Regions from separate parts of the Streptomyces sp. NPDC091682 genome, predicted to be linked through region 1. Evidence: riboswitches for the same ligand, from Rfam matches in the RefSeq annotation. Region 1 holds a riboswitch; the other holds the start of a gene.
The links. A riboswitch is a leader RNA that binds a small molecule or an ion and turns the genes downstream of it on or off. The one in region 1 is predicted to bind glycine.

Region 1 (5,111 bases):
CGGAGTCGACGCCGGTCGGACCGGTGGGCGCGGACCCGGAGCCCGAGCAGATCGGATACCGCGGGCCCACGGCGTGCGCCGCGGCCGGCATCACCTACCGGCAGCTCGACTACTGGTCCCGGACCGGGCTGGTGGAGCCCAGCGTGCGGGCCGCCCACGGGGCGGGGACGCAGCGGCTCTACAGCTTCCGCGACGTCGTGCTCCTCAAGATCGTCAAGCGTTTCCTGGACACCGGGGTGGCGCTGCAGAACATCCGCACGGCGGTCCAGCACCTGCACGACCGGGAGCTCTCGGACCTCGAACGGATGACGCTGATGAGCGACGGCGCCACCGTGTACGAGTGCACCTCGCCGGACCAGGTCGTCAGCCTGCTCCAGGGCGGGCAGGGCGTCTTCGGCATTGCCGTGGGCGTGGTGTGGCGCGACGTCGAGAGCGCGCTGTCGCAGCTCCACGGGGAGCGCGTGGACACGGGCGAGACCCTGGTGCGGCACAACCCGACGGACGAGCTGGCCGCCCGCCGCAACCGGGCCGTCTGACCCGATCCGGGGCATTGTCAGTGGCGTAGGGCAGCATCGGGCTGTGAGAGCCGCGCCGACCATCCTGCATCTGGACATGGATGCCTTCTACGCCTCCGTGGAGCAGGCGTCGAAGCCGAGTCTGCGCGGCAAGGCGGTCATCGTCGGCGGCCTCGGGCCGCGCGGGGTCGTCGCCACGGCCTCGTACGAGGCCAGGCGCTTCGGGGTGCACTCCGCGATGCCGATGGGGCAGGCGCGCCGGCTCTGCCCGAACGGCGCGTACCTGGTCCCCCGCTTCAGCCTCTACCGGCAGGTCAGCGACGTGGTGATGGCCATGCTGCGGGAACTGTCGCCCCTGGTGGAGCCCCTGAGCCTGGACGAGGCCTTCGTGGACCTGGAGGCGGGCGGGGTGGCCTTCGACTCGCGCAGTGCGCGGGAGGCGGGGGAGCGGCTGCGGGCCGACATCCGGGCCGCCACGGGGCTCAGCGGATCGGTGGGGCTGGCCGGGTCGAAGATGCTGGCCAAGGTGGCCTCCGAGGAGGCCAAGCCGGCCGGACTGCTGCTGATCGAGCCGGGGACCGAGCGCGAGCTGCTCGCGCCGATGTCGGTACGGACCCTGCCCGGGGTGGGGCCGGCCACGGGCGAGCACCTGCGCCGGGCCGGGATCACGACCGTGGGGGAGCTGGCGGAGGCCGGGGAGGACGAGCTGGTCCGGATGGTCGGCCGCTCCGCCGGTGCCGGGCTGTACCGGATGGCCCTCGGGCTGGACGACCGGCGAGTGGTCGCGGAGCGGGACGCGAAGTCGGTGTCGGTCGAGGACACCTTCGACGTGGACCTGCACGACCGGGTACGGATCCGCGGCGAGGTGCAGCGGCTCGCCGACCGGTGCGTGCAGCGGCTGCGGGACTCGGGGCACTCGGGGCGCACGATCGTGCTCAAGGTGAGGCGGTACGACTTCTCCACGCTGACCCGCTCCGAGACCCTGCGGGGGCCCACGGACGACCCGGCGGTGGTGCGGGAGGCGGCGGGGCGGCTGCTGGAGGGCGTGGACACCACGGGCGGGGTGCGGCTGCTGGGCGTGGGGGTGAGCGGGCTGGCGGACTACACGCAGGAGGACCTGTTCGCGCAGTCGCTCGCCGCTGAGTCGGACGGGACTGACAGGGCTGACGGCAGTGACGGGTCTGGTGGGACTGGCAGGCCTGACGGGACTGGTGGGACTGACAGTGCTGACGGAGCGGACAGGACGGTCGGGGCCGTAGGGGAGGCGCTGGCGGGCGGCGCCGTCGAGACGGCGGCCGAGGGCGCCCGGGGGGTCGCTGAGCCACTCGGGGAGCCGGAGCCGGCCCCCGAACGGCGCTGGACGGCCGGAAGCGACGTGCGACATGCCGTGTACGGGCCCGGATGGGTGCAGGGCAGCGGGGTCGGGCGGGTGACCGTGCGGTTCGAGCAGCCCGGATCGGAGCCCGGCCGGGTGCGGACCTTCCGGGTGGACGACCCCGAGCTGGAGCCGTCCGATCCGTTGCCGCTCGTGGGGGAGCGGCCCTGACCCCTAGTTCTCGTCACCCGCCAGACGGCCGAAGTCGCGGTCGAAGTCCGACGGAAGGGTCGTGTCCAGCCCGTAGTGGTGGTAGAGCTGCAGCTCCTGCTCGGGGGAGAGGTGGCGCCCGACCCCGAAGTCCGGGGCGTCCCTGATGAGGGCGCGTTCGAAGGGCACCCGCAGGGTGTCGCCCACCAGCTCGCTCGGCTCCAGCGGGACGAAGGCGTCCCGGCTGAAGAGTCCCGTCCGGACCGCGGCCCACTCCGGGACGCCCGTGGCATCGTCGAGGTAGACCTCGTCGATCGTGCCGATCTTGGTGCCATTGCGGTCGAACGCCTTGCGGCCGATCAGGCTGCGCGGATCGATGTCGGTCTGCACGGTCCCTCCAAAAGGTCGCAACTGCTCCGTAATGACTACAGAAGTGCATATCCGCAGCGGAGGCCACTCGGGGAGGGTCCAGATCCTCGCTGGTACGCTGGTGAACGGCTGTCGACCCTGTGCGGGAGAGTCCTCCGAGTGAACGTGACGGAGGCGCCGAAGGAGCAAATCCTCCCCGGAATCTCTCAGGCATACGTACCGCACGGACGAGGCCACTCTGGAAAGCAGGGCGGGTACCGGGCGTGCAGTGCCGGTCCCCCTCCTCACCGACGGTGAAAGCCGGAACTCTCGGGAGACCCCCGTGACTCCGGTGAAACTCTCAGGTGCAGATGACAGAGGGGGAGGCCGTCCGGGTGCCCGCGCCGTGGTGCCCCTCGCAGGTCATACGACCAGGAGGCCTCCGTACATGACCGCCAACCGCATTCCGCTCTCCCAGCTGGAGCGAGGCATCCCCTTCGAACAGCGCCACATCGGCCCGGATGCCGAGGCGCAGGCGAAGATGCTCGCCCAGGTGGGCTACGGCTCCCTGGACGAACTGACCGCTGCCGCGGTCCCGGATGTGATCAAGACCGCCGAGGCGCTCGACCTGCCCGAGGCGCGCACCGAGGCCGAGGTGCTGGCCGAGCTGCGCTCGCTCGCCGACCGCAACCAGGTCCTCTCCCCGATGATCGGTCTCGGCTACTACGGGACCTTCACGCCGCCGGTGATCCTCCGCAACGTCATGGAGAACCCGGCCTGGTACACGGCGTACACGCCCTACCAGCCGGAGATCTCCCAGGGCCGCCTCGAGGCGCTCCTGAACTTCCAGACGGTCGTCGCCGAACTGACCGGCCTGCCGACCTCGGGCGCCTCGCTGCTCGACGAGGGCACCGCGGCCGCCGAGGCCATGACCCTGGCCCGCCGCGTGGGCCGGTCCAAGGGCAACGTCTTCCTGGTGGACGCCGACGCGCTGCCGCAGACGATCGCCGTGATCGAGACCCGCGCCGAGCCGATCGGCATCGAGGTCGTCGTCGCCGACCTGTCCGCCGGCATCCCGGCCGAGGTCGCCGAGCGCGGCATCTACGGTGTCCTGGTCCAGTACCCCGGCGCCTCCGGTGCCGTCCGGGACATCAAGCCCGTCATCGACCAGGCCCACGAGCTCGGTGCCATCGTGGCCGTCGCCGCGGACCTGCTCGCGCTGACCCTGCTGACCTCCCCGGGCGCGCTCGGCGCGGACATCGCCGTCGGCACCACCCAGCGCTTCGGCGTCCCGATGGGCTTCGGCGGACCGCACGCCGGTTACATGGCTGTCCAGGACAAGCACGCCCGCTCGCTGCCCGGCCGCCTCGTCGGCGTCTCCGTGGACGCGGACGGCAACAAGGCCTACCGTCTGGCGCTGCAGACCCGTGAGCAGCACATCCGCCGGGAGAAGGCCACCAGCAACATCTGTACCGCGCAGGTGCTGCTCGCCGTCATGGCTGGCATGTACGCCGTCTACCACGGCCCGGACGGCCTGCGGACGATCGCGAACCGCACCCACCGCTACGCCACCCTGCTCGCCGCCGGTTTGACGGCCGGCGGGGTCGAGATCGTGCACGGCTCGTACTTCGACACGATCACCGCCCGCGTGCCGGGCCGTGCCGCCGAGGTCGTCGCCGCCGCCCGCGAGGGCGGGGTCAACCTGTTCCAGGTGGACGCCGACCTCGTCTCCGTCGCCTGTGACGAGACCACCCTGCGCGCCGACATCGAGGCCGTCTGGGCCGCCTTCGGCGTCACCGCTGACATCGAGGCGCTGGACACGACCACGGTCGACACGCTGCCCGAGGGCCTGCTGCGCACGGACGCGTACCTGACGCACCCGGTCTTCCACCAGCACCGTTCCGAGACCGCGATGCTGCGCTACCTGCGCAGGCTCTCGGACAAGGACTACGCGCTGGACCGCGGCATGATCCCGCTGGGCTCCTGCACCATGAAGCTCAACGCGACCACCGAGATGGAGCCGGTGACCTGGCCCGAATTCGGTCAGCTGCACCCCTTCGCGCCGGTCGAGCAGGCCGAGGGCTACCTCACGCTCATCACCGAGCTGGAGGAACGTCTCTGCGAGGTGACCGGCTACGACAAGGTCTCCATCCAGCCGAACGCGGGCTCCCAGGGCGAGCTCGCCGGCCTGCTGGCCGTCCGTGCCTACCACCGGGCCAACGGCGACGAGCAGCGCACCGTCTGCCTGATCCCGTCCTCCGCGCACGGCACCAACGCCGCCAGCGCCGTGATGGCAGGCATGAAGGTCGTCGTCGTCAAGACCGCCGATGACGGCGAGGTGGACACGGCCGACCTGCGCGCCAAGATCGAGCAGCACCGTGACGAGCTCGCCGTGCTGATGATCACGTACCCCTCGACGCACGGTGTGTTCGAGGAGCACGTCGCCGACATCTGCGCCCAGGTGCACGAGGCCGGCGGCCAGGTCTACGTCGACGGTGCCAACCTGAACGCCCTGGTGGGCCTGGCCAAGCCGGGTCACTTCGGCGGCGACGTCTCGCACCTGAACCTGCACAAGACCTTCTGCATCCCGCACGGCGGCGGCGGTCCGGGCGTCGGCCCGGTCGGTGTCCGGGCGCACCTGGCCCCGTACCTGCCGAACCACCCGCTCCAGCCGACCGCGGGCCCGGAGACGGGCGTCGGCCCGATCTCGGCCGCTCCGTGGG
Region 2 (5,111 bases), on a different contig from region 1:
CCGTAGTACCCGGCGATGACGCCCAGAACGGAACCGATGAACACCGAGACCACGGTCGATCCGAAGGCGACCAGCAGGGAGACCCAGGAGCCTTCCAGGATGCGGGTGGCGATGTCCCGGCCGAACTTCGGCTCCACGCCCAGCGGATGGTCCCAGCTGATGCCGCCGAAGGAGCCGATGGGGGTGGCCAGGGAGGGATCGATGAGGTCCTGGTGCAGGGCGTCCGGGTCCAGCCCGAAGATCCACTGGATCGGCTGCGAGAGCATGGCCAGGACCACCAGCAGCAGCACGACCAGGCCGCCGGCCATCGCGACCTTGTCGCGCTTGAGTCTGGTCCATGCGATACGACCGAGCGACCGTCCCTCGATCGCCTTGCCCGGAACCTCGGAGGTGGCCACGGCTGCGGGCTCGGCCGCGCTGGTGTCCTGCAGTGGTGCCGTCATCGTGGTGGGACCCCTCTCGGCCGACGTCGGTCGGCCCATGCCCGCCGCTGTGGCGGCTTGGTTCAATCGGCGTCGCTGGTGGTGCGATTGGCACGAAAAGTGCCGGAAGTGCACGTGAAGGGCTGGTGTTTGCGAGATGGACCGGCCTTCGGTGGGGTGGAGTCTTCAACGCCCTCTCGAGCGCCCGCCAGACCCCCCGGAGATGTGATGCGCAACCGTGATCTACGCCTACACCTTCCGTTATCCGAACCCCGGGATCTGTTGAGCGGTGAAACACCGCCCGTTCGGCACGGAACGGACATGCCGCCCAACTACCCTTTCGGGCACGAATCTTGGGCGGACTCACCGAATGCACAGAAGGCCGCACCGATGGGGATCGGTGCGGCCTTCGAGAGGGATGCCCCCATGTCCGGACATCGCGGAACGCGTGCGCCGGGTGCGGGCGGCAGGTGCGTACCCGGGTCGGTACGTCGGCTCAGTACGCCGGGTCAGTACGCCGGCGCCTGGCCCTCGCGGTCGTAGAAGGGGCGGGTCTGCGCGCGCAGCCACATGGCGACGGGGTCGTGCTCGTCCCCGAGTGCGACCGTGCACACCGGGACGCCCTCGGGGACCACCCCGACCGACTGACGCATCATCTCCCGTACGGATTCCAGCGCGGGCGCGGATGCGTCGTACAGGTCGAGCCCCACCGCGAGGTACGGGGAGCCGAGCGCGGGCTGCACCCACGCGCGGCGCAGCGACCGCACCGCCGGGGTGCGGTGCGCGTGCTGGGTCAGCAGCCCGTAGAACTGCGGGAGCTCGATGGCGGGCTCGGACAGGCGCAGCGGGCCCGCCGGCATCCGGTCCAGCCCGGTGGCGATCCGGCGCAGGTCCGCCCAGGGCACGCCGAGGCCACCGCCCTGGGCGTGCGGGTTGAGCCACAGGCCCCAGCGGTCCGGGTACAGCGCGCGGGCGATGTCCCGCCCGGTGACCACCTCGTAGCCCCGGTTCCAGCCGCTGGCGGCCAGCTCCTGGGGGGAGGTGACGCAGGGCGCGTAGCCGAGGCTCTCGACTTCCATACCGCCGTACTGGGCGTCCGGGGAGCCCGGCTGCCCCTGCCAGAGCAACATCCACAGCCGGCCCTCGGCGAGGGCGTGCAGGAGTGACTCGTAACTCTCGTAGCGCCCGGGAGTCACCTGGCGCATCATGTGCTCGACCTGCCCGGCCGCGGCCGTGCCTGACGCACTCACCCGGAACCCCTCTTCGTCCGCCCGTCGCTCCACGCGTGTCCTCCGAACCGGCAGTCGCGCGTGCGGCCAGGAGATGTAACCAGCTTAAGCGGCCCTACGGCAGGTAGAAGGGGCGTACGCGCTCACGAATCCAGTCCGTGACCGGGTCCTGGGCGGCGTCCAGCAGGATCAACTGCACGGGCCACGGCGGCGGGACACGGGTCAGGGCCCGTCCGAGGGCCTCCATCGGCGCGCTCTGCATTTCGGGTTCCCATCCCACCAGGCGGACACCGACGAACAGCTGGGGCTCCCCGCCCTCGATGCTGGCGAGGCAGCGGTGCGCGGCGGCGACCACCCCGGTGGCCCGGAACTCCTCGGTGGCGGCGGCCAGGAAATCCACCGGATCGTCCTGCCAGTCGGGCTCGAAGAGCCGGACCCGGCCGCCGGTGGCCGGGCCGTCGAGCGCGGTCCGGCCGCTGCGGCACAGCTCCGCGACGGCGGACGGCGGGAGCGGTGCGCCGACGGCGCCCTCGGGGTTGAGGGCGATGCCGAGCTGCGGGGGCAGACCGCGGGCGAACTCGACGGCGGGCGCCACCGCGAAGTCCATGCCGGGACCGACGCAGGCGAGGAACTGGGCCTCGGAGCTGTAGACGGGGACGTACGCCGCCCCGCCGATGTCCATGGTGGGCAGATCGAGGCCGGCCGACGCCCGGCCGCCCCCGCCCGGCAGGGGAACCCACACCTGGCTGCGTCCGAGGACCTCCAGGATCCGCCCCCCGGCGTCCGGCTGCCCGAGCGCCGCCCCGAGCACCTGCTCCAGCTCATTCCCCGGCCAGCCGCTGCCCTGCATCTGCCCCTGCCTCTGTCTTGATTCCCGCGCGTGTCGCCCCGCAGGGTACCGGCCCCGCGCCCCGCACCGTTGCCGGGGTCCGGGCGGATCCGAAAGATCCGGGGCTCCGCCCCGGACCCCGGCCGCGGCGCCGCACCCGGCGGGTCAGGCGCCGAAGGCGATGCGGGTCACCGTGGCGGCGGAGGCCCGGTCCAACAGGGTCACCGAGGCACAGCCCGCGGGCGGGCGGCCCGCTTCGGCCTCGCGCAGGAGCCGGGTCACCGCGCCGCGGTGGCGCGCGAAGGCGTAGGCGGAGACCCGGCGGCCGCGCGCGGCCTGCCCCGAGAGGGCCTCCTCGGGACTGCTGTCCAGCAGGAGCAGGTGCAGCGCTCGGCCCCGGCGGCGCGCGGCGGCCGCGAGCAGACCGCGCACCCACGACTGCGTACCGCAGTCGTGGACGACCACGGAGGCTCCGGAGCGCAGGATCCGCCACAGCCCCCAGTAGTGCGCGGCGCGCACCAGCGGCCGGTACACCGCGTAGGGCAGCGGCGCGGGCATGCGGCGCTCCCAGCGCTCACGGGTGTCCTGGGAGTCCACGGCCCCGCCCTCGCCGGCCGCCCGCTTGATCAGCGTGCTCTTGCCGCCGCCGGGAAGGCCGGACACCACGACGATGTCTCCGGCCGCGAAGCCGAGCGGGCTCGGGGCGCGCACGGCCGGTCCGCGCAGGTCGCGCACGAGGCCGAGGCCGCTGCCGGCCGCCCTCTCGCGCCCGCGCGCGCCGCGCTGCGCGGGCACCGCCTCCACGGTTCCGGTCGTCGTCACCACTCCGAATCTCCGCACAGTGTTCGCCTCCCCCGAATCGGGTCACCAGGACCCTTGCCCACTGAGTGTAAAGAGACGGTAATCCGGCGGCCCCGGTTCCGGTCCGACTCTTCGGAGGGCCGTACGAACTTTCGGACCCCACCGCCCGATCTCGGGCACGGCGTGCAATGATGTGCGCCATCTGGACCAACTGCATACCGGCCGCTTGAATCCGCGCGGGAGAGTCCCGGCACGCCGCAAGGCCGTGCGCGGGCGCCGAAGGAGCAAGAACCTCCCTTGAATCTCTCAGGCCCCGTACCGCGTGGATGAGGCAGATCTGAAAAGCGAGCTGCTGCGCAGCTCCACCCAAGGTGCAAGTCGATGAGAAGAACCGGCGATCGGGCGATCGGCGGAACTCTCGGCGAACCTCTCAGGTTCCGATGACAGATGGGGAGGAACGTCCTCGTCATGTCATGTCGATGCCCTGGGACCCGGGAGCCACACCCATGAGCACTGCCCCCCGCCTGACCGCCCTCGATGCGCTGCACCGCTCGCTCGGTGCGACCATGACCGATTTCGCGGGCTGGGACATGCCGCTGCGGTACGCCAGCGAGCGCGACGAGCACAACGCCGTACGCACCAAGGCCGGTCTCTTCGACCTGTCCCACATGGGCGAGATCACGCTGACCGGCCCGGAGGCCGTCAAGGCCCTCGACTACGCCCTGGTCGGCAACATCTCCACCGTCGGCGTCGGCCGCGCCCGCTACACGCACATCTGTCAGGAGGACGGCGGGATCGTCGACGACCTGATCGTCTACCGCCTCGGCGAGACCGAGTACATGGTCGTCGCCAACGCCTCCAACGCCCAGGTCGTCCTGGACGCCCTGACCGAGCGCGCCGCCGGCTTCGACACCGAGGTCCGCGACGACCGCGACGCGTACGCGCTGCTCGCCGTGCAGGGCCCGGAGTCCCCGGGCATCCTGGCCTCCCTGACCGACGCCGACCTGGACGGCCTGAAGTACTACGCCGGCCTGCCGGGCACCGTCGCGGGCGTGCCCGCGCTGATCGCGCGCACCGGGTACACGGGTGAGGACGGCTTCGAGCTGTTCGTCGCCCCCGAGCACGCCGTGGAACTGTGGCAGGCGCTCACCAAGGCGGGCGAGGGCGTCGGCCTGGTCCCGGCCGGTCTGTCCTGCCGCGACACGCTGCGCCTGGAAGCGGGCATGCCGCTGTACGGGCACGAGCTGACCACCGCCCTCACGCCGTTCGACGCGGGCCTGGGTCGGGTCGTGAAGTTCGAGAAGGAGGGCGACTTCGTCGGCCGCGCCGCGCTGGAGGCCGCCGCCGAGCGCGCCGCCACCGCTCCGCCGCGCAAGCTGGTCGGTCTGATCGCCGAGGGCCGCCGCGTCCCGCGCGCCGGTTTCCCGGTCGTCGCCGACGGTCAGGTCATCGGCGAGGTCACCTCCGGCGCCCCGTCCCCGACGCTGGGCAAGCCGATCGCCATCGCGTACGTGGACGCGGCGCACGCCGCGCCCGGAACGTCCGGCGTCGGCGTCGACATTCGCGGTACGCATGAGCCGTACGAGGTCGTGGCGCTGCCGTTCTACAAGCGGCAGAAGTAGCCCCGCGCACCACGTCCGCCGTCCGGGAACCCGTACGGCGCCGTCTCAGTACCCAAGACCGCAGTTCGTATCCACTCCCCCGCATCCAGGAGAATCAGGTCATGAGCAACCCCCAGCAGCTGCGTTACAGCAAGGAGCACGAGTGGCTGTCGACCGCCGAGGACGGCGTCGCGACGGTCGGTATCACGGAGTTCGCGGCCAACGCGCT

Region 2: it holds a riboswitch for glycine, as region 1 does, so the genes downstream of both, gcvT (glycine cleavage system aminomethyltransferase GcvT) here and gcvP (aminomethyl-transferring glycine dehydrogenase) in region 1, are expected to answer to the same signal.

What each region holds. Positions count from the first base shown of each region.
Region 1 covers NZ_JBIVTH010000014.1:234,746-239,856, reverse strand. The annotation lists gene ACIQK6_RS29840 (MerR family transcriptional regulator) at 1-536, shown strand, start outside; gene ACIQK6_RS29835 (DNA polymerase IV) at 580-2,061, shown strand; gene ACIQK6_RS29830 (PRC-barrel domain-containing protein) at 2,065-2,430, opposite strand; glycine riboswitch at 2,543-2,641, shown strand; gene gcvP (aminomethyl-transferring glycine dehydrogenase) at 2,837-5,111, shown strand, end outside.
Region 2 covers NZ_JBIVTH010000006.1:197,928-203,038, reverse strand. The annotation lists gene ACIQK6_RS16240 (ABC transporter permease) at 1-443, opposite strand, end outside; gene ACIQK6_RS16235 (enhanced serine sensitivity protein SseB C-terminal domain-containing protein) at 932-1,672, opposite strand; gene ACIQK6_RS16230 (enhanced serine sensitivity protein SseB) at 1,767-2,501, opposite strand; gene ACIQK6_RS16225 (AAA family ATPase) at 2,646-3,302, opposite strand; glycine riboswitch at 3,509-3,612, shown strand; gene gcvT (glycine cleavage system aminomethyltransferase GcvT) at 3,788-4,903, shown strand; gene gcvH (glycine cleavage system protein GcvH) at 5,005-5,111, shown strand, end outside.